Regions from separate parts of the Stenotrophomonas sp. Ker107b genome, predicted to be linked through region 2. Evidence: riboswitches for the same ligand, from Rfam matches in the RefSeq annotation. Region 2 holds a riboswitch; the other holds the start of a gene.

Region 1 (14,956 bases), on a different contig from region 2:
GGCAGGCTGAGCTCACTTCCCAAGGAGTGCTCCCATGATGCTGTCCCTGCTGCGCCGCACCGGTGCCGTTCTGACCTTGCTGCTGGCTGTCCCCGCACTGCATGCCCGCCCCGCGGCGTCCGATACGGTGCTGATCGTCGTCAGCGGCGAAGGCCGCGATCACGGCAAGACCCGCCCCGGGTTCGAGATGGACGAGTTCGCCCAGGCCTACCTGATCTTCCGCGACAACGGCCTGGCCGTGCAGGTCGCCAGCCCGCGCGGCGGGCCGGTGGAAGCCGACAAGTTCGACCCGAAGGAGCCCTTCAACGCGCGCGTGCTGGCCGATCCGGCGGCGACCGCGTTGCTCGCCGATACCCGCGCCACCGCGACCCTGCGTGCGGCCGACTATGCGGCGGTCTACGTGGTTGGCGGCAAGGGCGCGATGTTCGATCTGCCCGCTGATGCCGCGCTGCGCACGGTGCTGGGCACACTGCACGATCAAGGCGGCGTGGTCGCGGCCGTCTGTCACGGCCCGGCAGCGCTGGTGGATGTGCGGCTGGCGGACGGATCACTGCTGGTCGCCGGGCGCCGCATGACCGGCTTCACCAATGCGGAGGAGGGCGTGTTCGGCAAGCGCTGGGCCAAGGAATTCCCGTTCCTGCTGGAAACCGCGCTGCGCGAGCGCGGTGCGCGCTGGGAGCAGGCGCCGCTGATGATGCCCAAGCTGGTGGTGGACGGGCGTCTGATCACGGGGCAGAACCCGTACTCCACGCCGGCGGTCGCCGAAGCGATCGTGCGCGCCACCGGTCGCGCCCCGGTCGCCCGCACCCCTTGGCGCGATGAAGCCAGCATGGCGCTGGTGCAGCGCCTGCTCGACGGCGAGGGCGACGCGGTCGAGCGCGAGCTGGCCAGCAACCGCACCGGCTATCACGACCAGTTGATCGGCGTGCTCGGCTACTACCAGCTGCAGGCCGCGCAGGACGATGCGGCCGTGCGTGACGCCCTGGCGATCATGCAGCTGGCGGCGCCGTACATGAGCGAGCCGCAGCTGCCGCTGGGCATCGCGCAGGCGCACTGGCGGCTGGGCGAGGTGGAACAGGCGCGCAGCGTGCTCGGCACACTGCTGGAAACGCACCCCGACATGGCCGAAGCTAAGCAGCTCAAGGACACGATCGAAGGCTGACGCCATGCATGACGGCCTGCACATCCTGGTCATCGAGGACAACCCGGCGCTGCGCGCCGGCATGGCCACGCTGCTGGAGGCGCGCGGCCATCGCGTGGCCTTCGCCGCCGATGGGCTCAGCGGGCTGCAGATGGCGCTGGACGAGCCGCCGGACGTGCTGGTGCTGGACCTGACCCTGCCGGGCATGGATGGCCTGCGCGTGTGCAGCCATCTGCGCGAGCAGGCCGACCGCCACATCCCGATCCTGATGCTGACCGCGCGCGACACGTTGGCCGACAAGCTGGTCGGCTTCCAGGCCGGTGCCGATGACTATCTGGTCAAGCCGTTCGCCGGTGAGGAGCTGCTGGCGCGGTGCCTGGCGCTGGCGCACCGGCATGAGCGGCGCGAGGGTTACGTGCTGCGCATCGGCTCGCTGGATATCGATCGCCGCAGCGGCAGCGCGACTCGCCGCGGCCAAGTGCTTGGGCTGCCGCAGACCGCGTATCGCCTGCTGGTGCTGCTGGCCGAGGCATGGCCGCGCACGGTGACCCGCAGCGAGCTGATCCGTCGTCTGTGGGGCGATGAGGCGCCACCATCGGACCCGCTGCGCTCGCACCTGTACTTGCTGCGCCAGGTCCTGGACAAACCGTTCGATCGGCCCATGCTCAAGACCGTGCACGATGTCGGCTTCAAGCTGGAGGCCGACGCATGACGACCCGTGTGCATCGCCTTCGCAACCGGTTGATGCTGGCCTTCGCGGTGTTCGCACTGGCGGTGGCCAGCCTGTTCGGCCTGTACGTGGCGGTGTTCGTGTACAGCGTGGAGGATCGCTTCTTCGATGCGATGCTCGAACAGGAAGCGCAGCAGCAGCTGGATCAGCGGGCCGCGGGTGGCAGCTGGTCGTCGCCGCGCAACGCGTTCATGACCGTGCACGAGAGCAGTGCCACGTTCCCGGCCGATCTGAAAACCGCGTTCGATGCCGAGCCATGGCGCCACGAGTTCGCCGGTACGCAGGGACGGCACTATCACCTGCGCGCGCTGCAACCGGGCGGCGCCGGTACACCCGGATGGCTGGTCGCCGAGGTCAGCCAGCAGCTGGTGGTGCGGCCGATGCGCCGCCAGATTCTGGGTCTGTTGGCCTGGTCCGGGCTGGCCGTGGTGGTCGTTGCCGTGCTGGCCGGTGCGTGGCTGGCACGACGCACCACGCGTCCCTTGTCCAGACTGGCCGCACTGGTCGATGGGATGGCACCGGATCGACTGCCCGTCGGGTTCGCGCGCGACTTCCCCGATGATGAAATCGGCGTCCTTGCGCGGGGGGTGGACAACCTGACCGGGCGGGTGCGCGCCTTTGTTGCCCGCGAACATGCCTTTACCCGGGATGCGAGTCATGAGCTGCGCACGCCGCTGGCGGTGATCCGCAGCGCGACCGAACAGCTGGCCAACGAACCGGGGCTGTCCGTGGCCGGACGGCTGCAGCTGGCGCATGTGCAGCACTCGGCGCGTCAGCTCGAACAGACCGTGATCACCCTGCTCACCCTGGCCCGCGAAGAGAGCGTTGAACAGGATGCGCGGCCGCTGGCGGTGCTGCCGGTGCTGGAACAGGTGGTGGTCGAGCAGGCCGCGCTGCTGGAGGGCAAGCCGGTCAAGGTGCGGGTCGATGTACCCGGTGACGTTCGCCTGGCGGTACCCGGGCCGGTGCTGCACATGGTGCTGGCCAACCTGGTCGGCAATGCGTTCGCGCACACGCGGGAGGGGGCGGTGCACATCGATGTCGCGGCCGGACGCCTGCGCATCCGCAACACCGCCCCGGCCGGTGACCCTGACACGATCGTGCGGCCTTTCGCCAAAGGCGAAGGCAGTGCCGGCTTCGGCCTTGGCCTGGCGATCGTGCACCGGCTGTGCGACCGCTTCGCCATCGACCTGCGCATCGAGGGAACCGAGCACGCCACGGTGGCCAGTTTCAGCGTGCACTGAAGCGGGGCGGTCCTCGCACCCCATCCGCCCACTGCCACGCCCGCTTCCGTCCACCGTCAAAGTGCGCGATGCTCTGCTGAACGGGGAGGGGCGAATGGGGAACAGGGACGAGGGCATCGCGACGGCCGCTGGCGGCGAGTCGCAGACATCAGCGGCGGATCAGACGCCGACCGACTGGTCGTTGCTGCCGGTCACGCATGGCAACGAAGACTCGATGGTCGCGGTGATCTGGCGCCTGCTGCGCCAGGAACCGGCATTGATGGTGAGTGCGGGCTACGTGTTCCTGTCCGCGCTGGGGCTGTGGTCGAGCTATTTCTTCTACTTCAAGTTCCGGCTGTCGATTCTCGATTACCTGCAGGTCAGCGACTTCCTGGTCGCCGGTCTGCGCGATCCAGCCTATGTGCTGATCCTGCTGCTGGGCGCACTGCTGGCGGTGCTGCTGGGTTGGCCGGAAACACTGCGGCGGCGCAACCCGGCCAAAGTGGCACGCCTGCGTGCGCGGCATTGGGGATGGCGGATGCTGTTCTCCGAATCGCCGTGGATGAACTGGGAGTTTTCCGGGCTGCGCCCCCTGACCGGCATGTGCATGGGGGTGGTCTGCTTCATGGCCATCGGCGCCGCACTGTATGCGTTGAACAAGGCCGAAGCCATCCGGGATGGCAACGGAGGCACGCCGGTCCAGGTGATGCTCAACGGTGATAGCGCCACCTTGCCCGGCACTGCGAAGCTGCTGGGCTCCAGCAGCGCATTCGTGTTCCTGTGGTGGCCGGCGCAGCGGCGTGCCGAAGCCGTGCCGATCGGCTCGATCCGTCGGCTGCAGTCGATGGCCGTCCCCGTGAAGCCTGCGCCGGTGCCCAAACAGGCCCCGGCGCCACCCGCGCCGCGCTAGATCAGCACGGCGCACCGCGCACGGCTCAGGCGAGCGTGCGCACCTTGGGTTCACGCGCCCACTGGCGGGTGGCCGCCGCAGCCAGGAAGGCCTTGGCGTCCTCCGCCTCGACCACGCCGGCATCGTTGCCGACCCGGGCAATCTTCAGCAGCGCCTGTGCACCGTCATCGGCAGCGATCGCCTTCAGATGGGCCCAGGCGTCGCTGACAAAATCGATCGCGGCCGATTCCTTGCTCAGCTTCTTGGCAGCATCATTGCTGAGCACCACGGCGACCGCATCGAACACCACCGAGGGCGTGCCCGCCAGCTGACCATCGGCGGCCAGCGTCTTGCCGTCGCTGAGCTTGGCGCCACCGATCTTGGGCGCGACCAGCTTGACGCTCGCCCCGGCCTTGTCGGCCGCCTTGCGCAGGTTGGCGATCAAGGCCGCGTCGGAGCCTTCGTCGAACAGGATGCCAATGCAGCGGCCTTTGAGCAGGTCTTTGGTGCGGCCGATGATGCGCACTTCCGGCGCCTTCGGGAAATCCTGTGCCGGGGTCTGCGTGGCCGCCGGCTCGGGCAGCGCGGGCATCGCCAGACCGTCGGCCACGCGCTTGGCCAGTGCATCGTCGATGTTGCGCAGGTGACTCACGGTGCGCTCGCGCACCTTGACCGTCTCCACCTTGGAGAGCTCGAACACCAGCGCCGAGGCCAGATGCGCCTGCTCCGGCGCCTCCAGGCTGCGGAAGAACATGCGGGCCTGGCTGTAGTGATCGGCGAAGCTCTCCGCGCGAACGCGCCCCTTGCGGCCGTCATCCGGGGCGGTGGCGTGACTGGGGAAGCCGTCGGCACTCTCACGCGGGCTGTCGCCCTGCAGCGAACTCGGATCGTAGGCGACCCGTCCCTTCGGGATGTTCATCTGCATGTGGCCGTCGCGCTGGTGGTTGGCGAACGGGCACTTGGGCGCGTTGACCGGGATCTGGTGGAAATTCGGCCCGCCCAGTCGGCTGAGCTGGGTATCCAGATACGAGAACAGGCGACCCTGCAGCAGCGGATCGTTGCTGAAGTCGATGCCCGGCGGCACGTTGGCCGGGCAGTAGGCGACCTGCTCGGTCTCGGCGAAGAAGTTGTCCGGCCAGCGGTCCAGCACCATGCGCCCGATCACGGTCAGCGGCACCAGCGACTCGGGAATGATCTTGGTCGAATCCAGGTGATCGAACGGGAACGCCTCGGCCTGTTCTTCAGTGAACAGCTGCACGGCCAGTTCCCACTCGGGGAAGTCGCCGGCGGTGATCGCCTCGAACAGATCGCGGCGGTGGAAGTCATTGTCCGCGCTCTGCAGCTTGACCGCCTCGTCCCACACCGTGGACTGGATGCCCAGCTTCGGTCGCCAATGAAATTTGACGAACGTCGATTCGCCGGCATCGTTGATCAGCCGGAAGCTGTGGATGCCGAACCCCTCGATGGTGCGCAGCGAGCGCGGGATCGTGCGGTCGCTCATCGCCCACATGATCATGTGCATCGACTCGGGCATCAGCGAGACGAAATCCCAGAAGGTGTCGTGCGCGCTCGCCGCCTGCGGGAAGGCACGGTCCGGCTCCATCTTCACCGCATGGATCAGGTCGGGGAACTTGATCGCGTCCTGGATGAAGAACACCGGGATGTTGTTGCCGACCAGATCCCAGTTGCCTTCCTTGGTGTAGAACTTGACCGCGAAGCCGCGCACATCGCGCGGGGTATCCACCGAACCGGCGCCGCCAGCCACGGTGGAGAAACGGGTGAACAGCGGCGTGCGCACGCCGACTTCACTGAGGATACGGGCGCGGGTGTACTCGCCGAGCGAGCGGGTCAGCTCGAAGTAGCCATGGGCGGCGCTTCCTCGCGCATGCACGATGCGCTCGGGGATGCGCTCATGATCGAAGTGGGTGATCTTCTCGCGCAGGATGAAGTCTTCCAGCAGCGTCGGCCCGCGCGGCGTGGCGCGCAGCGAGTTCTGGTTGTCACCGACCGGGATGCCCTGGTTGGTGGTCAGCACAGGATGGCCGTTGCCCGCGCGCTGGTGCAGTTCATCCCCTTCGCCACGGACATCGACGGCGGGTGCAGGGGCATTCTTCGTGCTTTTCTTGCTGGCGGCCATGAGGCGACTCCGGGAGCTGGCGGGAAGGGGGATCGCTTCACACTGGCGGCCGGGGCGTTAATCGAGGGTGCGAAAAGGCGGCACCGCTTGCACCCGCGCTTCACATGCGGCGCTTCGGCGCTGGGTCGACGGCGCCCGGGCGGGTATCCTTGATCGCGTGTCCTTCTGTCTTTCCCCGCCGCATGCGCGTTGAACCTGCCGACATCGAAGCCCTGTTTGATGCGATCCCGGACGTCCTGTTCTTCATGAAGGACTGCGACGGGCGCTATACGCACATCAACCAGACCATGCTGCGTCGGCTGGGGCTGAAATCCCGCAAGGACGTGATCGGGCGCACCGCAGCGGAGATCTACCCGACCGGGCTGGGCGCCGATTACGCCACCCAGGACGAGCAGGTGCTGGCCGGCAAGGTCATCGAGAACCTGATGGAGCTGCATCTGTTCGCCAACCGCGAGCCGGGCTGGTGCCTGACCTGCAAGCGGCCGCTGGTGGTGGACGGGCAGATCCGCGGGCTGATCGGGATCTCGCGCGATCTGGGCCAGAAGGACAGCCTGGGCACGCAGTACGAACAGCTTCGCCTCGCGCTGGCGCATCTGAATGCGCATTACGCCGAGAACGTGCGCATGCAGACCCTGCTGGACATCACCGGGTTCTCGCTGTCCAAACTGGAGCGCACCTTCCGCAAGGTGTTCCAGATGACCCCGCAGCAGGTGCTGACCCGGCTGCGCATCCAGATGGCGGTGCATCTGCTGCATGGCCCGGACAGCATCGCCAGCATCGGCCAGGCCTGCGGCTTCACCGACCAGAGCGCGTTCACCCGCAAGTTCAAGGCCGAGGTCGGGCTGTCGCCACGCGCCTACCGCGCCCAGATCAGCGAGCGCGCGGCCGCCTGAGCCGGGGTGGGGCTTGTGGCCTATGCCGTCGCGCGGCCGACAGGGTATGGTGTCGCACTTGTTGCCCGCCAATCGATTCCGATGCCCGCATCCCAGACTCCGGCTCCTGCCACTCCGCCCGCCGATACCCGCCTCGGGCACGCGCTCAAGCCCCGCCAGCTGATCATGATGGGCCTGGGCAGCGCGATCGGCGCTGGCCTGTTCCTCGGCTCCGGGGTGGGCGTCCAGGCCGCCGGACCGGCGGTGCTGCTGTCGTATCTGGTCGCCGGCGCGCTGGTGATCATCGTGATGAACGCGCTTGGCGAAATGGCCGCGGCCAAGCCGACCAGCGGCGCGTTCTCGGTCTACGCCGCCGACGCCATGGGTGCCACCGCCGGTGCCACGGTCGGCTGGCTGTGGTGGGTACAGCTGGTGATCGTCATCGCCGCCGAGGCAGTGGGGGCCGCTGGGCTGCTGGCGACGGTCTGGCCGGCGATCCCGGTCCCGATGGCCGCGCTGGCCTTCATGCTGTTCTTCACGGCGATCAACCTGCTCGGAGTGAAGAACTTCGGCGAGTTCGAATTCTGGTTCGCGATCCTCAAAGTGGCTGCGATCATCGGCTTCATCCTGATCGGCGTGGCCCTGCTGATGGGCTGGCTGCCGGACGTGGCCTCGCCGGGCCTGCGCAACTTCACCGAGCACGGTGGCTTCATGCCCAAGGGCCTGGCCGGGATCGGCGCGGCGCTGCTGGTGGTGGTGTTCGCCTTCGGGGGTACCGAGATCGTGGCGGTGGCTGCGGCCGAGACCGAAGATCCCGAGCGCAGCATCGCCCGCGCGATCCGTACCGTGGCGTGGCGCATCCTGGTGTTCTACATCGGCTCGCTGAGCGTGATCATCGCGGTGGTGCCGTGGACCAGCGAGGCGCTGAAGTCGCCGTTCGCTGCCGTGCTGGAAGCGGCCAAGATTCCGGGCGCGGCGACGGCGATCACGCTGATCGCGGTGATCGCGCTGCTGTCGGCGCTCAATGCGAATCTCTACGGCGCGTCGCGGATGATGTACTCGCTGGCGCAGCGTCGTGAGGCGCCGGCGGTGCTGGGCTGGACCGATCCGCGCCAGGTGCCGATCATCGCGGTGCTGGCCAGTGTGCTGTTCGGTTTTGCGGCGACGGTGATGGAGCTGGTGTTCCCGGACAAGGTGTTGCCGGTGCTGCTCAACATCGTGGGTTCGACGTGTCTGTTGGTGTGGACGATTTCGTTGTTGTCGCAGTTGATTCTGCGCCATCGGGCGAACCGGGATGGGACGCGGTTGCCGTTCCGGATGGCGGGGTATCCGTATCTGACGGTGATCGGGTTGGGGGTGTTGGCGTTGATTTTCGGTCTGCTGTTGTCCGAGGCGCATACGCGGTTGCAGTTCCTGTCGATGGCGGCGCTGACGGCGGTGATAGCGGCGAGCAGTGAGATTGCGCGCCGGGTGCGTGCTGGTCGGGGTAGCTGATTGCCAACTGCTAACAGCCAGCAGCCAATAGCCAACAGCCGCAGGTTCGTGACTCCGCTTGCCTGGGCGGGCACGGGTGGGTTGTCGGGACCCGCTGCAAGTACGTCCATGTAAGCTCGTATGCCGCCATCCATGGCGGCATACGGTCCCGCCAACCCACCCGTGCCCACCCTTTGACAGGGGGCTGGTGGGCAATGGGAAGTCAAAAGCAGAACGCAGAACGCAGAACGCTGCCGAGCTGGTGCTGCGCTGCTCACTTCTCGAATCTAGATACTCAGCGCTCAGCTCAATGCTCAGTGCTCGATGCACGACGCACAGTGCTCGATGTTCAACGCCAACGCCAACGCCAACGCCAATGCAGTTGCTGATGCTGATGCTGATGCCCAGGTGATTGACTACAACGCGACGCGACGACGGCATGACGTACTGACGCTCATCTCCGCCGCAGGGCATCTGCGTTTGTTTTTTCATGGGCGGCCGACAAACTGTCGAGGGCGGGGGTGTGTGGGTTGGCGGGACCATGAGCGCCATGGATGGCGCGACATGAGCCTCCATGGACGGATTCACGGCGAGTCCCGCGAACCCACACACCCCCGCCCAGCCGGCAGAATCCAAAGGCGGCTCTCCTCCACGGCGCGCAGGAGCCGGGAGGCGGGGAGTCGGGGAGTCGGGGAGTCGGGGAGTCGGGGAGTCGGCAGCAGCCCATAACAAAAACGGCCCGCTTGCGCGGGCCGTCTGCTGTTGCATCAGGGCAGAGAGGCTTAGACCTCCACGCCCTCGTCTTCCTTGTACGCATCGACCGGGATGCAGGCGCACATCACGTTCTTGTCGCCGTAGACGTTGTCCACGCGCGCCACCGGCGGCCAATACTTCTGCTGGCGCAGGCTGGCCAGCGGGAAGGCCGCCAGCTCACGCGGGTAGGCGTGGGCCCACTCGCTGGCCGAGACCGCCGTGGCGGTGTGCGGGGCGTGCTTGAGCGGGTTGTCCTCGCGGTCCAGACGGCCGTCTTCGATCGCGGCGATTTCCTCGCGGATCTGGATCATCGCGTTGATGAAACGGTCCAGTTCGTGCAGCGATTCGCTCTCGGTCGGTTCCACCATCAGCGTGCCGGCGACCGGGAAGCTCAACGTCGGGGCGTGGAAGCCGAAATCGATCAGACGCTTGGCCACGTCTTCGGCGCCGATGCCGGAGGTCTTCTCCAGCGGTCGCACGTCCAGGATGCACTCGTGCGCCACCAGGCCGTTGCGGCCGGTATACAGGGTCTTGAAGTGCGGGGCCAGGCGCTTGGCGATGTAGTTGGCGTTGAGCAGGGCCACCTGGGTTGCCTTGCGCAGGCCGGCGGTGCCCATCAGCGTGATGTACATCCAGCTGATCGGCAGGATCGAGGCGCTGCCGAAGCTGGCCGCGCTGACCATGCCGACATCGCCTTCGCCGCCCAGCACCTTCGGCAGGAACGGGGCGAGGTGCGACTTGACCGCACACGGGCCGACGCCCGGGCCGCCGCCGCCGTGCGGGATGCAGAAGGTCTTGTGCAGGTTCAGGTGCGACACGTCCGAGCCCCACTTGCCGGGCTTGGCCACGCCCACCAGGGCGTTCATGTTGGCGCCGTCGGTGTACACCTGGCCACCGTGCTGGTGCACGATCTCGCAGATCTCCACCACTTCTTCCTCGAACACGCCGTGCGTGGACGGGTAGGTGATCATCAGCGCGGCCAGGCGGTCGCTGTACTTCTCCGCGTTGATGCGGATGTCGTCCAGGTCGACGTTGCCGTTGGCATCGGTCTTGGTCACCACGACCTTCATGCCGCACATCTGGGCCGAGGCCGGGTTGGTGCCGTGCGCCGAATCCGGGATCAGGCAGACGTCGCGATGGCCTTCGCCGCGCGAGCGGTGGTAGGCGCGGATCGCCAGCAGGCCGGCGTACTCGCCCTGCGCGCCGGAGTTCGGCTGCAGGCTGACCGCGTCATAGCCGGTGCACTCGACCAGCATCGCTTCCAGGCCGTCGATCAGTTCCTTGTAGCCGGTGGCCTGATCGGCCGGGGCCAGCGGATGGATATTGGCGAATTCCGGCCAGGTCACCGGGATCATCTCGGCGGTGGCGTTGAGCTTCATGGTGCAGCTGCCCAGCGGGATCATGGTGCGATCCATCGCCAGGTCCTTGTCCGCCAGCGAGCGCAGGTAACGCAGCAGTTCGTGTTCGCTGTGGTGGGTGTTGAACACCGGGTGGGTCAGGAAGTCGCTGGTGCGCACCAGATCGGCCGGCAACGCATCGGCGGTGGCCGCATCCAGTGCATCCACGTCGACCGTGGCACCGAACAGCTGGCCGAGCGCGACGATGTCGGCGCGGGTCGCGGTTTCGTCCAGGCTGATGCCGACCGCATCGCTGTCGATCGCACGCAGGTTGATGCGCGCCGCCGCCGCCTTGGCGTGGATCGCCTTGGCGTCCACATCCTTGACGTGCAGGGTGTCGAAGAAGTGCTCGCCCACGTTGACGCCGGCGCCGCGCAGTGCGGCGGCCAGGATCGCGGCCAGACGGTGGGTGCGACGGGCGATGCGGGTCAGGCCTTCCGGGCCGTGGTACACGGCGTACATCGAGGCCATCACCGCCAGCAGCACCTGGGCGGTACAGATGTTGGAGGTCGCCTTCTCGCGGCGGATGTGCTGCTCGCGGGTCTGCAGCGTCAAGCGGTAGGCAGCGTTGCCCTGCGCGTCGACAGAGACGCCGATCAGGCGGCCCGGCATCGAGCGCTTGTAGGCATCGCGGCAGGCCATGAAGGCGGCATGCGGGCCACCGAAGCCGAACGGCACGCCGAAGCGCTGCGAGTTGCCGACCACGATGTCCGCGCCCCATTCGCCGGGGGCTGCGATCAGGGTCAGCGCCAGCAGATCGGTGGCCACGGCGACCAGGCCACCGCGCGCGTGCACGGCATCGGCCAGCGCCTTGTAGTCGCCGATATGGCCGAAGGTATCCGGGTACTGCAGCAGCACGCCGTAGGCTTCGGCTTCCATCGCCTCGGCCGGGGTTCCCACGCGCAGCACGATGCCCATCGGCTCGGCGCGGGTGCGCAGCAGTTCCAGCGTCTGCGGGTGCACGGCGTCGTGCACGAAGAACGTATCGGACTTCGACTTGGCCGAGCGCTTGGCCAGCGTCATCGCTTCGGCGGCGGCGGTGGCTTCATCCAGCAGCGAGGCGTTGGCGATCTCCATGCCCGTGAGGTCGGCGCACAGCGTCTGGAAGTTGATCAGCGCTTCCATGCGGCCCTGCGAAATCTCGGCCTGGTACGGGGTGTAGGCGGTGTACCACGCCGGGTTTTCCAGCACGTTGCGCAGGATGACGTTCGGGGTGAGCGTGCCGTAGTAGCCCTGGCCGATGAAGGTGCGGAACACCTGGTTCTTGTCGGCGATGGCGCGGATTTTGGCCAGTGCCTGCACTTCGGTCAGCGACTCGGGCAGGTCCAGCGGTGCCGGCGATTTGATCCCGGCCGGGACGATCGCATCGGTCAGCGCGTCCAGCGAGGCGTGGCCGACCACGTCGAGCATCTGCGCGATTTCAGCGTCGTTGGGGCCGATGTGGCGTTCGACGAACGCGTGGCTGTGTTCAAGCTCGCGCAGGGAGGGGGTGTTCTGGGACATGGCTGGCATCTCGGAGAGTGGGCACGCACGTTCGGAAGGCGGCCGGGGCCAGGGCGCGTCGCGGGCGACAGCGATCCACCGGACCTTGCGGTCTTCCTGGGTGCCCCTCTGTCCTTTTGCCTGAGAGTTTGGAAGCGCGCATCTGCGGACTTCGTGCCCCTTCGGCGCCGGCACTCGCCGGTCTCTCCAGAGTTTTGATGCGGGTGGTATCGGGCCTGAGCGATTACGGGCGTTGCGCCTTCGGCAGCGGGTGTCCGCTTCTCCCACCATGTAGCCCGGCGATTATAGCCCAGCGCTTCGGCCCACTGGGCCTTTCCGGCACCTGAATACGGGGGCGCATGGACGCCGGAAACCGCCGCCGGGCATGGTGCCGGGGTCGGCAAAGGCCTATGATCAACGGATCCTCGTATTCATCTGGCGCCGCCCGTTCCGGGCCAGGCGCCCGCCGTGCAGTGCGCATGGCCGCTGACGGAAGCCCGCATGACGCCCGCCTCACCTTCGACCCGCCGTCTGGCCCTGCTGCTTGCAGGCCTGGCGATGTTCGGTCCGTTCTCGATCGACACCATTTTCCCGGCCTTCCTGTTGCTGGGCGAGCGCATGCAGGTGGACCAGGTCGCGGTGCAGCAGACCATCAGCGTCTACCTGCTGTTCTATGGCCTGATGAGCCTGGCGCACGGCCCGCTGTCGGATGCCTTCGGCCGCAAGCGGGTGATCATCGGCGGGCTGGTGTTGTTCATCGGCGCCTCGATCGGCTGTGCGCTGTCGCGGGACATGACCACGTTGCTGGTGTTCCGCGCACTGCAGGGCGTGACTGCCGGTGTGGGTGTGATCGTCGGCCGCGCCGTGATCCGCGATCTGTACCACGGTGCCGACGCGCAGCGCTTGATGAGCCAGGTCTCGATGATCTTCGGCGTGGCCCCGGCGATCGCCCCGATCATCGGTGGCTGGATCCTGCTCGGCGGCGGCGACTGGCCGCTGATTTTCTGGTTCCTGGTGCTGTTCGGCGTGGTCCTGCTGCTGGCCACGGGCAAGTGGCTGCCGGAAACCCACCCGGTCGAGGCGCGCACGCCACTGTCGATGCGTGAACTGCTGCGCAGCTATGCCCGCATGGGCTCCAACGCGCGCCTGCTGCGGCTTTCGGCTGCCGGTGCGCTGAATTTCTCCGGCATTTTCCTGTACATCGCCTCGGCGCCGGTGCTGGTGATGCAGCACCTCAAGCTGGGCGAGGGCGGTTTTGCCTGGTTGTTCATTCCGACCATCGGCGGCATGACGATGGGCTCGTTCCTGTCCGGGCGGATGGCCGGGCGGATCCTGCCGCAGCGGCAGATCGCGATCGGGTTCGGTCTGTGCGCAGTGTCGGCCGTGCTCAACATCACCTACGTGCTGTCCGTGCAGCAGATCGCGCTGCCGTGGGCGGTGATGCCGATCTTCCTGGGCGGCGTGGGCATGGCGCTGATCTTCCCGGTGCTGGCGCTGGCGGTGCTGGACATGTACCCGCACCAGCGCGGCCTGGCGTCCTCGATGCAGATGTTCATCCAGCTGATGATCAACACCGTCGTGGCCGGTGTGGTCTCGCCGATGCTCAGCAGCAGTCCGGTACATCTGGCGTTGGGCTACATGGGCTTCTTCGCACTGGGCGGCTCGTTCTGGTACTGGGAGCGGTATTGCGAGCGCCGCCGCGAAGTACTGACGCCCATCGAGTAGGCCACGCAGCTGGCGGGACCATCAGGACCCGTGCGGTATCCTTTGCCCTTTCATGCAGTCCGGAAGTCCCTGATGTCGACCACCTCCAAACTGCGCCGCGACATCCGCCGGCGTCGTGAAACCCAGGCCGCCAACCGCGAGCAGGCCGCCACCCCGCCGGTTGAGCCGCACGCAGAGCTGCGCGATCAGCAGCGTACGCTGCTGGCCGGCATCGTCCGCCGCGACGGAGAATGGGTGCTGGGGATGGATGGCCGCATTGCCGGTCAGACGCCCAGCGCGGCGCGGGTACTGGCCCTGATCATGCAGGCCGCCGAGCTGCACGAGCGGCAGGGCACTCCTGTCCGGCTGGTGTACTCGGATGCGTTGAAGGATGCCGCGCACGCCGAGGCCAAGGCCGATGGCATGGATTTCGAGCAGTTCAAGACCGAGCTGGCGGCTGCCCTGAAACCCAAGTCGTAGCGCCACGCCACGCGTGGTTGCACGTGCTCCCGGCCCATCGAGGCCGGACGCAGGCCAAAGCGTCACGGACAAAAAAACCGGCCTTTCGGCCGGTTTTTTTCATTGCGGACTGCGGCCGGGCAGGGCCCGGCCCAACCGGTTACGGTGCCGCGGGCGCCGTCGGTGCGGCCGGGGCCGCAGCGGTGGCCGCCGGTACCTGCCAACCACACATCTGGCCCTGGTTCTGCTGCTTGAGCCATTCGTTGACCGGGGTGAAGTACTCGATCATCGGGCCGGCATCGAGCTTGTCGCCGCCGGTGATTTCCTTCAGCGTGGCCTGCCACGGCTGGCTGGCGCCCTTGCTCAGCATCGCCCAGAACTTCTGGCCGGCTTCCTTGTTGCCGTAGAAGCTGCACTGGTGCAGCGGGCCCTTGTAGCCGGAGGCATCGCACAGGCCCTTGTAGAACTGGAACTGCAGGATGCGCGCCAGGAAGTAACGGGTGTAGGGGGTGTTGCCCGGCACGTGGTACTTGGCACCGGCGTCGAAGAACTCCTCACCGCGTGCGCTGGCCGGCGCCACACCCTGGTACTTGGCCTTCAGGTCCCACCACGCCTGGTTGTAATGGTCCGGGGTGATCGAGCCATCGAACACACCCCAGCGCCAGCGGTCGATCATCAGGCCGAACGGCAGGAACG
Region 2 (14,956 bases):
CCTGGTGGTCGGTTATCGCCGCCACCATCGCAATCTGCTGCTCAGCGCCGCGCTGTTGCTGCTGGCCAGCGGCATGCTGCCTGACGCCGTGCGAGGCTTCTCCGATGGCTTCAACGGCAGCACGGCCCGCCCGCTGGCCGCGCTGCTGCGTTGAGGCCAGCGCTTACTTCGTCGCCTTGGCCGCACTCTTCTTGGGCAGCGCGCGCACATAGGTCGATTTGCCGTCCTTCTTCATCTCGAACAAGCCGGTCGCAGCCAGTAGATCGCTGAGTTTGCCGTACCCGTAATTGCGCGAATCGAACGAGGCCTGGTTGCCGATCTGACTGCCGACCGGGCCCAGGTGTGACCAGCCATCCTCGGCTTCGGCCGAGGTCACCGCGCGGCGCAGCATCTGCGCCAGGCGGGTGTCATTACGCAGCTCCGGGCCGCTCTTGCGCGGGCGGGTTTCCTCGTTGTCCTGCTCCACCTCCTGATCGGCCGCATGCGGCTGCCCCAAGGCTTCGATGTAGGTGAACTTCGAGCACGCGTTGACGAACGGCTCGGGCGTTTTCTTCTCGCCGAAGCCGTACACCTTGACCCCGTCGGTCAGCAGGCGCATCACCAGCGGGGTGAAGTCGGCATCACTGGAGACGATCGCAAAGCCATCCAGATTGCGGGCGTACAGCATGTCCATCGCGTCGATCACCATCGCCATGTCCGAGGCGTTCTTGCCGCGGCTGTAGGCAAACTGCTGGATGGGGCGGATCGCGTACTCGTGCAGCACGGACTCCCACCCTTTCAACCGCGGGCTCTTCCAGTTGCCGTAGGCACGGCGGACATTGGCCACGCCGTAGCGGGCCACTTCGGCCAGCACCGCATCAATCTTGGATGAGGGCGCGTTGTCGGCATCGATCAACAGGGCGATGCGCTTTTCCGGTTCGGACATCTCGGTCTCCTGGGCAGGATCGGATCGGCCATCGGGCAAGCGCGATGGCCCCTGAACCCAGTATCGGCCATCGACGTGAACATCGCGCTTCACGTGCGACCATGGGCCGCATCACGAGACGACCTGCGCCGCCCCCCGCCGGCGCCCGCCAAGGAGTGAAGCATGACCCGCGATCCCACGCCCCACCTGCTCATCATCGGTGGCGGTTTTGCCGGCCTCTGGGCCACCCGTGCCCTCGCCTCGGCGCACGTGCGCATCACCCTGGTGGACCGTCGCAACCATCATCTGTTCCAGCCGCTGCTCTACCAGGTGGCCACCGCAGGCCTGTCCGCGCCGGATATCGCCGCACCGCTGCGCCATATCCTCGGTCACCAGCGCAATGTCGAAGTGCGCCTGGGTGAAGTGACCGACATCGACAAGGCCGCGCGGACCGCGACGCTGGCCGATGGCACGCAGATTACGTACGACACCCTGATGCTGTGCACCGGCGCCACCCACGCGTATTTCGGCCACGACGAATGGGCCGCCGATGCGCCGGGCCTGAAGACGCTGGACGATGCCATCGCGCTGCGCCGCAAGCTGCTGCTCGCCTTCGAGCGTGCCGAGGCCGAACCCGATCCCGCGCGCAAAGCGGCGTGGCTGAGTTTCGCCGTGGTCGGTGGCGGCCCCACCGGCGTGGAACTGGCCGGCACCCTGGCCGAGATCGCGCGGCACACGCTGCGCAATGAGTTCCGCCATATCGATCCCGCCTCGGCCAAGGTCCGCCTGGTCGAAGCCGGCCCGCGCGTGCTGTCCACCTTCCCCGAGGTGCTCTCGCTCAAGGCGCGCCGTCAGCTGGAAAAGCTGGGCGTGGAAGTGCTCACCGGCACGCCGGTCAGCGACATCACTGCCGAAGGCTTCCAGCTCGGCGAGCGCTTCGTCGAGGCCCGCACCGTGGTCTGGGCCGCCGGTGTCGCCGCCTCACCGCTGGCACGTACGTTGGACGTGCCACTGGACCGCGCCGGCCGCGTGCCGGTGCAGCCTGACCTCACCCTGGAGGGCCACCCGGAGATCTTCGTTGCCGGTGACCTGGCGGCACTGACCCAGGCCGACGGCAAGCCGGTGCCCGGCGTCGCGCCGGCGGCCAAGCAGATGGGCAAGCACGTGGCCACCACCGTCCAGGCACGCCTGGCCGGCAAGCCCGCGCCGGGTGCGTTCAAATACCAGGACTTCGGCAACCTGGCGACCATCGGCCGCATGGCGGCGATCGTCCACCTCGGCCGGCTGCAGCTCTCCGGGGTGCTGGCCTGGTGGTTCTGGCTGGCCGCGCACGTGTTCTTCCTGATCGGCTTCCGCAACCGCGTGGTGGTGCTGTTGAACTGGGCGGTGGCGTACTGGAGCTACCAGCGCAGCGCGCGGATCATCTTCGGTGATGCACAGGACGATCGCCGGCCGAAACGACCGCCCACGCCCTGATCAACCCTGCGACAGACATCCCCAGCCATCCACCTGGCCGCTGTAGGAGACCGCCTCGCTGGCCAGCAGACCTTCGAAGCCGGCGATGTTCTGGTGGGTCGGCAGCATCAGCGGATGCACCACCACCTGCCAGGGGTAGTCGTCGTTGCCCTCGTAGGCGGCGAAGGACACCTTCTGGTCGTTCTTGAGCAGGTGCACGGCGAAGGCGATCGCCACATCCTGGGTCGGGAAGATCAGCGCGAAATCCACCTCGCGCGGAATCGTCAGATCATCGCCGTCCTGCAGCATGTTCCAGAGCACATCGCCATTCTCATCTTCCGGGTACAACGACAGATCGCGGGACATGGCACTCCAGGGCTTGGGCAAGCGGATCAACGAACGAGGGTCGATGGTATGCCGCCAACGAAGGCCCGAACAACCCGCACGCGCGGCTACGTGGGATCGGGCAGCGCCAGCCACGCCAGCTTGCGCTCGCGCGGTTGCCGCTTGAGCTGCCACTCGGCCTTCGACGCGGCCGCGCGGTCCGGGTAGGCGCGCATCGCCAGCACCTTCACCGGTGGGTTGGCCCGCGTGTATTTCGCCCCTTTGCCGGCGAGATGGGCCTGGAAGCGTGCGTCCACGTCGTTGCTGATGCCGGCGTAATAGCTGCCGTTGCGGCATTCAAGCAGGTACAGGTACCAGAGGGCGGGTTCAGCGGGCATACCGGGATTATCCCCCGGCACGGGCCCGGCGGCTGCTAGAATCCGCCCCGGATGCAGGAGAGAGGCGCCGCGCTGGCGCCCGCCGAAGGCGCAGGCTCCCATAATCGCTCAGGCCGGTGGCTGCACAGCCACCAACCATGCATCCGACACGCCGATCTGGAGAGAGGTCTTCAATGACCCGCCGAAGGGGCACGTGGCCTTGGCCACCGAACTCTCAGGCAAAAGGACAGCGGGAGCGGCAACGGAATCCCACCCCACGACAGTGCAGCGGCGCTGGCGTGATGCGTGCGCGTTTCCGTCCCCGCCTGACGTGTTTCCCGGAGCCCCCCCATGCTGCTCTCCCTGATCTACCTCATCGCCATCTCGGCCGAAGCCATGACCGGCGCGCTGTCGGCCGGCCGCCGCCGCATGGACCTGTTCGGCGTGGTCATCATCGCCTGCGTCACCGCGCTCGGCGGCGGCTCGCTGCGCGACATCGTGCTCGGCCACTACCCGCTGGGCTGGGTGAAGCACCCGGAGTACCTGGGCTTCACCATCTGCGCAGCACTGATCGCGACCTGGGTGGCGCGCTGGATGCATCACTTCCGGCGCACCTTCCTGGTGCTCGATGGCCTGGGCCTGATCGCGTTCACTCTGATCGGGTGCGCGGTCGCGCGCGAAGGCGGGCACACCGTGCCGATCATCCTGATCGCCGGCATGCTGACCGGTGCGTTCGGCGGCGTGCTGCGCGATGTGTTGTGCAACGAGGTGCCGCTGATCTTCCAGAAAGAACTGTATGCCGTGATCACCCTGCTCACCGGTGCGGCCTACCTGACCCTGCTGGAACTCGGCGTGTCACTCAACGCCGCCACGCTGTGGTGCCTGGGCGGCGGCTTCCTGTTCCGCCTGCTGGCCATCCACTTCAAGTGGGAAATGCCGAAGTTCGTGTACCGCGACGAGGTGCATTGACGCACCCGCGGGCATGACCAAGGTCACGGGAGCTTGAGCGGCCCGGCCCTGTATCATGGCGCTCCCGTTCCATTCGAACGGCATCCAGCCACGCGGCGGTGTACCACCCGCTGCCCCGCCAGACACCCTCTCCCCCGTTGACCTGCCGCCGTCGGCCGGTCCCCATGGACGCACTGCTCCGGTGGAGGGTGCGCAGGATGCGTATGTCCGCTTCAACGCCCCCGTCGTCTCGCCGTCGTTTGGTCACACCGCTGTTGATCGCTGCCGCTGTCGGCCTGGCCGCCATCGCTGCATGGAAACTGCTCGCGCCCGGCCCGGCCGCCGGCCCGTCCGGGGGGCCGCAGCCGACCCCGGTGCGTGTGGCCACTGCGACGCAGGAAGATCTGGTGGTGCGCCTGAAAGCGCTGGGCACGGTGACCCCGCTGCATACGGTGAGCATCCGCAGCCGCGTGGATGGCGAACTGCTTCGGTTGGCATTCTCCGAGGGCCAGCACGTCACCGCCGGCGAGCTGCTGGCCGAGATCGATCCGCGCCCGTTCCAGGTGCAGCTCTCGCGTGCGCTGGGCACCCAGCAGCAGAACCTGGCCGAGCTGGACAATGCCGAAAGCCAGCTCAAGCGCTTCGCCGAACTGCAGAGCAAGCACTTCGTCTCCGCGCAGGACCTCAGTGATCAGCAGAGCAAGGTGCGCCAGCTGCAGGGCCGTCGCCAGACCGACCAGGCGGCGGTGGATGAAGCACGCCTGCAGCTGCAGTACACCCGCATCACCGCACCGGTGGCCGGGCGTATGGGCCTGCGCAACGTCGATGTCGGCAACCTGGTGCGCAGTGGCGATACCGAGCCGCTGGCCACCATCACCCAGACCACCCCGATCAGCGTGCTGTTCACCGTGCCCGAGCCGGACCTGCCGGCGGTGGTGGCTGCCGCACGCGCCAATCCGCAGCTGACCGTGGAAGCCTGGGACCGCGAGGAGCGCACCGCGCTGGGCGATGGCGTGCTCTCCAGCCTGGACAACCGCATCGATACCGCCACCGGCACGCTCAAACTGCGCGCGCAGTTCGCCAACGCGGATGAATCGTTGTTCCCCAACCAGTTCGTCAACGTGCGCCTGCAGGTCAGCAGCAGTGATGCGGTGGTGATTCCCAATGCCGCCGTGCAGTTCGGCAGCAAGGGCAGCTACGTCTACGTGATCGCGGCCGATGACACCTCGTCGCTGCGCACCGTGGTGCTCGGCCCGGCCGATGGCGAACGCGTCTCGGTGCGCGAAGGCCTCAAGGCGGGCGAGCGCGTGGTGGTGGAAGGCATCGACGGCCTGCGCGAAGGCGCCAAGGTCGAGGTGGTGGAGCAGGACCCGCCGCGGACCGGCGCATGAACCTCTCGCGCCCCTTCATCGAGCGCCCGGTCGCGACCACGCTGCTGATGGTGGCGCTGCTGCTGTCCGGCGTGATGGCCTATCGCCTGCTGCCGGTCGCGGCACTGCCGCAGGTCGATTACCCGATCATCCAGATCACCACGCTGTATCCCGGCGCCAGCCCGGACGTCACCACCAGCGCGGTCACCGCGCCGCTGGAACGGCAACTCGGGCAGATTCCCGGCCTGAAGCAGATGTCCTCGACCAGCTCCGGCGGCGCGTCGGTGATCACCCTGCAGTTCTCGCTGGAGGTCGCGCTCGGCGTGGCCGAGCAGGAAGTGCAGGCCGCGATCAACGCCGCCGACAGCTTCCTGCCCGACGATCTGCCGGTGCCGCCGGTGTACCGCAAGGTCAACCCGGCTGACACCCCGATCCTGACCCTGGCAGTGACCTCGCAGGGCCTCTCGCTGCCGCAGGTGCACGATCTGGTCGATACCCGCATGGCGCAGCGGCTCTCGCAGCTGCCTGGGGTCGGGCTGGTCAGCCTCGCTGGTGGGCAGCGCCCGGCGGTCCGCATCCAGGTCAATCCGTCCGCGCTGGCCGCCAACGGGCTGAGCATGGCCAGCATCCGCACCGCGATCGGCACGGCCAACGTCAACATGCCCAAGGGCAGCTTCGACGGGCCGACCCGCGCGATCATGCTCGATGCCAACGATCAGATGCGCTCGGTGGCCGAGTACCGCGCCCTGATCCTGGCCTGGAAGGATGGCGCACCGCTGCGTCTGGGCGATGTCGCCACCATCGAAGATGGCGCCGAGAACCGCCAGCTGGCCGCGTGGTCGGGCACCACCCCGGCGGTGCTGATCAACATCCAGCGCCAGCCCGGCGCGAACGTGATCGCCGTGGTCGACCAGGTGCGTGCGCTGCTGCCGCAGCTGCAATCCTCGCTGCCGGCCGGTGTGGATGTGGCCATCCTCAGCGATCGCACCGAATCGATCCGCGCCTCGATCCGTGGCGTGCAGCACGAGCTGCTGATCGCGATCGCACTGGTGGTGATGGTCACCTTCCTGTTCCTGCGCAACATCCCGGCCACGATCATTCCCAGCATCGCGGTCCCGCTGTCGCTGGTCGGCACGTTCGGGGTGATGCTGCTGGCCGGCTTCTCGCTCAACAACCTCACGCTGATGGCGCTGACCATCGCCACCGGTTTCGTGGTGGACGATGCGATCGTGATGCTGGAGAACATCGCCCGTCATCTGGAGCGCGGTGCCACGCCGATGCAGGCAGCGCTGAAGGGTGCCAGGCAGATCGGCTTCACGCTGATCTCGCTGACCCTGTCGCTGATCGCCGTGTTGATCCCGCTGCTGTTCATGGCCGACGTGGTCGGCAAGCTGTTCCACGAATTCGCGATCACCTTGGCGGTGGCGATCGGCATCTCGCTGCTGGTCTCGCTGACGCTGACGCCGATGATGTGCGCGCGCCTGCTCAAGGCCGGCCATGCGACCCGTCGCGATGCCGATGGGCAGGAATCGGCGCAGCAGGGCGACCCGTTCGACCGCGTCGTGGCGGTCTATGATCGCCAGCTGCATTGGGTGCTGCAGCGCCAGCCGTTGATGCTGGCCGCCACTGTCGCCACGCTGGTGCTGACGGCGCTGCTGTACGTGTGGGTGCCCAAGGGCTTCTTCCCGGTGCAGGATGCCGGGCTGATCCAGGGCATCAGCGAGGCGCCGCAGTCGATCTCCTTCCAGGCGATGGCGCAGCGCCAGCAGGCCTTGTCGGCGGCGCTGCTGGAAGATGAGGACGTGGCCAGCCTGTCCTCGTTCATCGGCGTGGACGGCAACAACGCCACGCTCAACAGTGGGCGTCTTCTGATCGAATTGAAACCGCACGCACAGCGCGCTGCCGATGCACAGGCCATCATCGCGCGGCTGCAGCAGCGCGTGGCGCATGTCCCAGGCATCAAACTGTATCTGCAACCGGTCCAGGAACTGGGCATCGAGGACCGGATCAGCCGCACCCAGTATCAGTTCACTCTGACCAGCCCGGATATCGCGCAGCTGGAGACGTGGACGCCGCGCCTGCTCGAGCATCTGCAGCAGGCACCGGCACAGGCCGACGTCGCCAGCGATCTGCAGAACCAAGGGCTGCAGGCACATGTGGTGATCGACCGGGTCGCCGCGGCGCGCCTGGGCATCAGCGTGGAGACCATCGCCGATGCGCTGTACGACGCGTTCGGGCAGCGCCAGATCTCGACCATCTTCACCCAGGCCAACCAGTACCGCGTGGTGCTGGAAGCGCGCCCGGACGTGGCCTTCGGCCCGGATGCGATCGCACGCCTGCACGTCACCGGCCCGGATGGTCGGCAGGTGCCGCTGGGCGGCATCGCGCGGATCGAACAGCGCCCCGCGCAGCTGCTGATCAACCATGTCGGCCAGTTCCCGGCGGTGACGTTCTCGTTCAACCTCGCCCCGGAGGCATCGCTGGGCGAAGCGGTGGATGCCATCGAAGGCGCCCGCGCCGCGATCGGCCTGCCGGCCAGCGTAGAGCTTCGCCTGCAGGGCGCGGCCGATGCGTTCCGCGCCTCGCTGTCGAGCACCTTGTGGCTGGTGCTGGCCGCGGTGGTGGTGATGTACCTGGTGCTGGGCGTGCTCTACGAGAGCTTCATCCACCCGATCACCATCCTCTCCACCCTGCCCTCGGCCACGGTGGGCGCGTTGCTTGCCCTGCTGGTGAGCGGGCGCAGCCTGGACCTGATCGCGGTGATCGGCATCGTGCTGCTGATCGGGCTGGTCAAGAAGAACGCGATCATGATGATCGACTTCGCGCTGGAGGCCGAGCGCGAGCACGGCATGGCGCCGCGCCAGGCCATCCATCAGGCCGCATTGCTGCGCTTCCGCCCGATCCTGATGACCACGCTGGCCGCGTTGTTCGGCGCGATCCCGCTGATGTTCGCCAGTGGCTCGGGCGCCGAGCTGCGCCAGCCGTTGGGCCTGGTGATGGTCGGTGGGCTGATCGTCAGCCAGGTGCTGACCCTGTTCACCACGCCGGTGATCTACCTGTTCTTCGACCGCTTCCGCCAGCGCCCCGCGCCGGTGACCGACAAGGCTGACGAGGCGCTGGCGTGAGCCCGCTGTCGCGGGCGATCGGCTGGTTCGTGCAGCATCCCGTCGCCACCGTGCTGCTGGCAGTGGCGGTGGTACTGGCCGGCCTGCTCGGGTTGCGCCTGCTGCCGGTCGCGCCGCTGCCGCAGGTCGACTACCCGGCGATCAACGTCAGCGCCAGCCTGCCGGGCGCGAGCCCCGAGTCGATGGCGGCCAACGTCGCCACGCCATTGGAACGTGCGCTGGGCACCATCCCGGGGCTGACCGGGATCGACTCGGCCAGCACCCAGGGCTCGACCCAGGTCGAGCTGACATTCGCGCTCGGCCGCAACGTGGATGATGCCGCGCGCGACGTGCAGGCGGCGATCAATGCCGCGCGCGCGCAGCTGCCCAGCGGCATGCCGGGGATGCCGCAGTACCGCAAGGTGAATCCCTCGCAGGCGCCGATCATGGCGCTGGCGCTGAGTTCGGACAGCCTCGCGCCGGGGCAGATATACGACGTGGCTTCCACCGTGATCGCGCAGAAGCTGGCGCAGATTCCCGGCGTCGGCGAGGTGCAGGTGGGCGGCAGCTCACTGCCCGCGGTGCGCGTTTCGCTCGACCCGAATGCCCTGAACCATCACCGCATCGCGCTGGACGACATCGCCGCGGCGATCCGTAACGCCAACGCGCTCAAGCCGCTGGGCACGGTGGCCAGCCAAGCCCAGCAGTGGCAGCTGGAAGCCACGCTGCAGCTGCGCACCGCCGCCGAGTACCGCCGCCTGATCGTGGCGATGCGCGACGGCCGCCCGGTGTACCTGGAGGATGTGGCCGGGATCCGCGAAGGCGTGGAGGATCGCTACGCCAGCGGCTTCCACAACGAGCGCCCGGCGGTGCTGCTGATCGTCAGCCGCCAGCCGGACGCCAACATCATCGAGACCGTCGACGCCATCCAGGCGCAGATGGACACGCTGCAGGCACTGCTGCCGGCCACCATCGACATGCAGGTGGTGATGGACCGCTCACCGGTGATCCGCGCCACCCTGCGCGAGGCCGAGCTGACGCTGTTGCTGGCGATCGCCCTGGTGGTGCTGGTGGTGCTGGCCTTCCTGGGTCACTGGCGCGCGGCGCTGGTGCCGACCGTGGCGATCCCGGTCTCGCTGCTGGGCGCGCTGGCGATCATCGCCCTGCTCGGGTTCTCATTGAACACACTCTCGCTGATGGCGCTGATCGTGGCGGCGGTGCTGGTGGTCGACGATGCGATCGTGGTGCTGGAGAACATCGCCCGTCATCGCGAAGAAGGCGCCTCGCCGATGACCGCCGCGCTGCGGGGCGCGGGTGAAGTCGGTGCCACGCTGCTGTCGATGAACATCGCGCTGGCCGTTGTGTTCATCTCGATCCTGTTCCTGGATGACTTCGTCGAGAAGCTGTTCCGCGAGTTCTCGCTGACCCTGGTGGCGGCGATGGGCGTCTCACTGCTGGTCTCGCTCAGCCTGACCCCGATGCTGTGCGCGCGCCTGCTCGGGCAGCCGCGCCCCGGTCCCGGCAATGGGCTGCAGCGCGCCGGCACCGCGCTGTTCGAACGCCTGCGCGGTGCCTATGTGGGCAGCCTGCAGACGATGCTGCGCTGGCTCGCGCTGCCGCTGCTGCTGTTCGCCGGCGTGATCGCGCTGAATGTGTGGCTGTTCCAGCAGGTGCCCAAGGGCATCGTGCCCAAACAGGACACCGCGCAGCTGCGTGGCTTCGCGCGCGGCGACGACGGCCTCTCGTTCCAGGTCATGCAGCCCAAGATCGAGGCCTACCGCAAACTGCTGCTGGCGGACCCTGCGATCAGCGACATCATCGGGTACATCGGCGGCCGCAGCGGGGTCAACAACGCCTTCATCATGATCAAGATGAAGCCGCTGGCCGAGCGCAAGGTCTCCAGTCAGCAGGTGATCGACCGCCTGCGCGCCAACATGCCGAAGATTCCCGGTGGCGGCATGTTCCTGTGGGTGGACCAGGACATCAAGCTGGAAGGCAGTGGCGACAGCGGCCAGTACGAATTCCAGCTGCTCTCCGGCGAACTGGAACCGCTGCGGCAATGGACGCCCAAGGTGGCCGATGCACTGCGCGCCCTGCCCGAGCTGGTCGATGTGGAATCCAAGGGCGATGAGGGCATGCGCCAGGTGGTGCTCGACATCGACCGCGATGCCGCCGCCCGCCTGGGCGTGGACATGCGCATGATCGCCTCGGTGCTCAACAACGCCTTCAGCCAACGCCAGGTCGCCACGCTGTACGACACCCTCAACCAGTACCGCGTGGTGATGGAGCTGGACCCGCGCTACACCCAGGATCCCTCCACGCTGGAACAGATCCATGTGATCGGCAAGGACGGCCAGCGCCTGCCGCTGTCGTCGATCGCGCGGTGGGACTACGGCATGGCGCCGGACCGGATCTATCACAGCCAGCAGTTCGCCTCCGTGTGGATCGAGTTCGCGCTGGCACCCGGCGTCACCCTGGACCAGGCGGTGAAGGCGGTGGACCAGGCCATGGCCAGGATCATGCTGCCCACCCATGTGCAGGCGCGGCTCAGTGGCGAGGCCGGTGGCTTCGAAAAGTTGCGCGAGCGCCAGCTGTGGCTGATCCTCGGCGCGATGCTGGCGGTGTATCTGGTGCTGGGCGTGCTGTACGAGAGCTTCGTGCAGCCGCTGGCGATCCTCTCCACGCTGCCCTCGGCGGGCGTTGGCGCATTGCTGGCGCTGATGGCCTTCGGTAATGAGTTGAACCTGATCTCGCTGCTCGGCCTGTTCCTGCTGGTGGGCGTGGTGATGAAGAACACCATCTTGATCATCGACTTCGCGCTGTCGGCCGAACGCGAGCGCGGGCTGTCGTCGTACGACGCGATCTGCGAAGCCGCACGGCTGCGGTTCCGGCCGATCCTGATGACCAGCGTGGCCGCGTTGCTGGGTACGTTGCCGTTGATGCTGGCCACCGGCGAAGGCTGGGAGATGCGCCAGCCGCTGGGCATTGCGATTGTCGGTGGCCTGCTGGTCAGCCAGTGGCTGACCCTGTACACCACCCCGGCGATCTATCTGGCATTGGCGAGGCTGCGGCGCGCCTCATGATCAGCGGGTGCGCGGCGCACTGCGGGTAGAGCCACGCCATGCGTGGCTGCTTCTGCATGATCTGCATGATCTGCATGAGGCGCCGCGGCGCTGCGCGCAGCCACCCATGGGGTGGCTCTACCCCCGGATCAAAGCAGATTCATGCCGCTTCGCTGATCCGCACCGCCCGCCGCGCACGCACCGCCTCGGCCAGGCTTTCCAGTACCGCCAGCGAGCTGTCCCAGCCGATGCAGCCATCGGTGATGCTCTGCCCGTACGTCAACGGCTGGCCCTCCACCAGTTCCTGCCGACCGGCCACCAGATGGCTTTCTACCATGACGCCGACGATGCGCTCTTCGCCATTGGCCAACTGGGCGTTGATGTCGGCGATGACCTTGGGCTGGTTTTCCGGATTCTTGCTGCTGTTGGCGTGGCTGGCGTCGATCATGATGCGCGCGGCCAGGTGCGACTTGGCCAGCGTCTGGCTGGTCGCTTCCACGTGAGTAGCGTCGTAGTTGGGCGTCTTGCCGCCGCGCAGGATGACGTGGCAATCCGGGTTGCCGGCGGTGGCCACGATGGCGGTGCCGCCTTCCTTGGTCACCGACAGGAAGTGATGCGGATTGGAGGCAGCACCAATCGCGTCGGCAGCGATCTTGATGTTGCCGTCGGTACCGTTCTTGAACCCGACCGGGCACGACAACCCCGAGGCCAGTTCGCGGTGCACCTGGCTTTCGGTGGTACGCGCGCCGATCGCGCCCCAGGCGACCAGATCGGCGATGTACTGCGGCGAGATCACGTCGAGGAATTCAACGCCGGCCGGCAGGCCGAGCTTGTTGATGTCGCGCAGCAGACCGCGCGCCACGCGCAGGCCCTTGTTGATGTTGAAGCTGCCATCCAGGTCCGGATCGTTGATCAGGCCTTTCCAGCCCACCGTGGTACGGGGCTTTTCGAAGTACACGCGCATGACGATTTCCAGCTCGTCGGCGTAAGCGTCACGCAGCGGCTTGAGGCGCTGGGCGTATTCGATGGCGGCCACCGGATCATGGATCGAGCACGGGCCGATCACTACCGCCAGGCGGTCATCGCGGCCGTGCAGGATCTCGTGCAGGGCCGCGCGGGAGGCGCTGACCGTATCGGAGGCTTCATCATCGCAGGGCAGCATCGCCAGCAGCTGCGCCGGCGGGGTCAACGGTTCAATCTTGCGGATGCGCAGGTCGTCGGTATGGGGGGGCATGGGGTAACTCCTTGGCAGTGGGGGTCCCCAGCGCGGCGGCAACAAAAAAGCCGCCAGGTGCGCTGGCGGCTTTCGGGAATGCGTCTGAAAATTTCTTCAGGGTGAGCGCATGCCTTCCTCCGCCGGTGGCTTCGGAAAGTAATACCAAAAGTAGGAATTGGCGGGGCGTGCGTTCATTGGGGAGTATTGATAACACAGGGGTTTGGAGGTGCCAACTGTTTCATTCGCAACTGCGATGACCATTCAGCCGCTGCCGACCCGGCCTGCACCATCACTCCCGCGGCAACGCCGCCAGCTCAGCCAGATGCTGCTGCAGGGTGCCCGCTGCACCTACCGCGTGGGTGGTGGTGAAGTACTCATGCCAGCCTGTGGCGCCGATTGCGGCCAGCAAGGCATCGGCATCCAGCCGTTCGGCGCACTGCCACACCGCATAGAACTGCTCGGCCGTGGTGTGCGGTACGTCCTGCTCGATACGGCCCATCGCCACCGGTGTGACGCGCGCGGGGTCCACGTTTTGCATACCCGCGCCGATGCGGGCGAAGAGCGCCCCGCGCGATACCGGGTCCAGCGCAGTCCAGGCAGGGGTGGCGGTGTACAGTTCGATCAACATGTGCGACATGGCATTCCTTGAGGTCAGAGCGAGCGCAGTGCGCGCTTGCGGATATAGGTGTTGGCCGGATCATCGGCGTGGTGCTCCTGCCATTCGCTGCACAGCGCGCGGACCCAATCGGGCTGGCTTTTGCCGGCGTCGTTGAGCCAGTTGCCTACTGAATCCTGCACGTAGCGCGAGGCGTCACAACACAGCGCCTGCAGCAGCGGCAGGGCGTGGTGGGGTTCCTGCTTGAACAGCGTGATGTGCGCGGCCCACACACCCCGCGGACGCAGCGCTTCGCAGGCGAAGCGGCGCACGTTGGGTGAGGCGTCGGTGCTCCAGCCGTGCAGGTGCGTCAGCACGCGCAGCGGTTCGGAGACGATATGCGGACGCACGGCCAGCCACGCCCACTCGCGCACGCCAAAGTGTGCGTCATCGGCCAGCGCGCGCAGCGCATCCAGCTTGTGCTCCAGTGACAACCCAGGGTCACTGCCGATCAGATAGCAGGCCCAACCACGTACCGTGTCGCTGGCATGGCGCGACCACTGCGCAGGATCGCCGTGACCATGCACGCGCAGCAGCGTGGCGGCGCCCTGCATGCGCAGGGTGATGCCGCGCTTGGCGGCGTTGCGCATCGGGGTGATCGCAGAGGCTGGCAAACCGGGTGCGACATTGGCCATCAGCTTGGCGAAATCGACGGCCAGCACTTCGGCCAAGTGCGTGGCTTCGGCTTCACCGCGATCCAGCTGCCCGCGTCGCTCGCGGGTGACCGGCTGCTTCATGCCGCACGCCCTGCGTCGGTGCGCGACCACACGCGTTGCAACAGCGTGCCGAGCGTGCGCCGTTCCCTGGGGCTGATATCGGCGAACAGCGAGGCGATCCAGTCGGTCTGCTGGTCGAACAGTTGCGCAGCGAGTGCCTGACCCGCCGGGGTCAGCCGCACGTGGATGCGGCGTTTGTCGTCCGGATCACTGTGGCGGCTCACCAGGTGCGCGCGCTCCAGGCCATCCAGCAGGCCGGTCACGGTGGCACGGGTGACGCCGGCGCGCTCGGCCAACTGGTGAGGCGACAAGGCCGTGTCCGCACCACGCAGCAGGAACAGCAGTACGAAACGTCCTTCGCTCAGGCCCAGCGGTGCCAGACGACTCGCGCAGTCCTGGTCGATCGCGCTGGCCAGCGACAGCACCTGGAAACACAGCGCCAACTCACCCGTATCCGGCTGGCCACGACGTTCGAGCTCGGTCAGGAAGGCCTGGTGTTTGATTTCCAGCATGCAGGCGGCTTCGACATAATATGGCGGCTAACTATATAGTCGTTGCGACGTATCTGGAACCCCGCCGCACTTTACGTCGCCCCGGTGACAGGCGAAGATCCGGGACAGGATCACCCACAAGGATGCGTCGATGACCCCTTCCCAAGCTGACGCGATTGCCCAGGCCATCCTGCGGCCGGACAACAAGCGCGTGGCCGTCGAGCAACGTCAGCGCGTGCAGGCACAGCATCTGGCGCGGCAACGTGTTGCCGTTGCCGTCAGCCTGGTCGGCATGGCGCTGGGCGCGGCGGCAGCGATATGGCTGCCCATGACG

The links. Region 2 has a riboswitch for glycine ahead of ACWV8V_RS13695 (trimeric intracellular cation channel family protein). Riboswitches for the same ligand answer to the same signal wherever they lie in the genome.
Region 1: it holds a riboswitch for glycine, as region 2 does, so the genes downstream of both, gcvP (aminomethyl-transferring glycine dehydrogenase) here and ACWV8V_RS13695 (trimeric intracellular cation channel family protein) in region 2, are expected to answer to the same signal.

The regions. Positions count from the first base shown of each region.
Region 1 covers NZ_JBSPHX010000004.1:1,593-16,548, reverse strand. Annotated here, with positions in the region: gene ACWV8V_RS17375 (DJ-1/PfpI family protein) at 35-1,162, shown strand; gene ACWV8V_RS17370 (response regulator transcription factor) at 1,167-1,853, shown strand; gene ACWV8V_RS17365 (sensor histidine kinase) at 1,850-3,115, shown strand; gene ACWV8V_RS17360 (hypothetical protein) at 3,210-4,004, shown strand; gene ACWV8V_RS17355 (catalase) at 4,030-6,120, opposite strand; gene ACWV8V_RS17350 (AraC family transcriptional regulator) at 6,303-7,013, shown strand; gene ACWV8V_RS17345 (amino acid permease) at 7,095-8,486, shown strand; gene gcvP (aminomethyl-transferring glycine dehydrogenase) at 9,248-12,127, opposite strand; glycine riboswitch at 12,217-12,318, opposite strand; gene ACWV8V_RS17335 (multidrug effflux MFS transporter) at 12,599-13,822, shown strand; gene ACWV8V_RS17330 (hypothetical protein) at 13,895-14,281, shown strand; gene ACWV8V_RS17325 (M2 family metallopeptidase) at 14,421-14,956, opposite strand, start outside.
Region 2 covers NZ_JBSPHX010000002.1:856,471-871,426, reverse strand. Annotated here, with positions in the region: gene ACWV8V_RS13720 (hypothetical protein) at 1-154, shown strand, start outside; gene ACWV8V_RS13715 (NYN domain-containing protein) at 164-925, opposite strand; gene ACWV8V_RS13710 (NAD(P)/FAD-dependent oxidoreductase) at 1,088-2,380, shown strand; gene ACWV8V_RS13705 (ribonuclease E inhibitor RraB) at 2,381-2,725, opposite strand; gene ACWV8V_RS13700 (GIY-YIG nuclease family protein) at 2,812-3,081, opposite strand; glycine riboswitch at 3,126-3,219, shown strand; glycine riboswitch at 3,228-3,319, shown strand; gene ACWV8V_RS13695 (trimeric intracellular cation channel family protein) at 3,412-4,029, shown strand; gene ACWV8V_RS13690 (MdtA/MuxA family multidrug efflux RND transporter periplasmic adaptor subunit) at 4,284-5,399, shown strand; gene ACWV8V_RS13685 (MdtB/MuxB family multidrug efflux RND transporter permease subunit) at 5,396-8,503, shown strand; gene ACWV8V_RS13680 (efflux RND transporter permease subunit) at 8,500-11,565, shown strand; gene aroG (3-deoxy-7-phosphoheptulonate synthase AroG) at 11,705-12,778, opposite strand; gene ACWV8V_RS13670 (DUF6616 family protein) at 13,050-13,397, opposite strand; gene ACWV8V_RS13665 (DNA alkylation repair protein) at 13,412-14,152, opposite strand; gene ACWV8V_RS13660 (MarR family winged helix-turn-helix transcriptional regulator) at 14,149-14,643, opposite strand; gene ACWV8V_RS13655 (hypothetical protein) at 14,774-14,956, shown strand, end outside.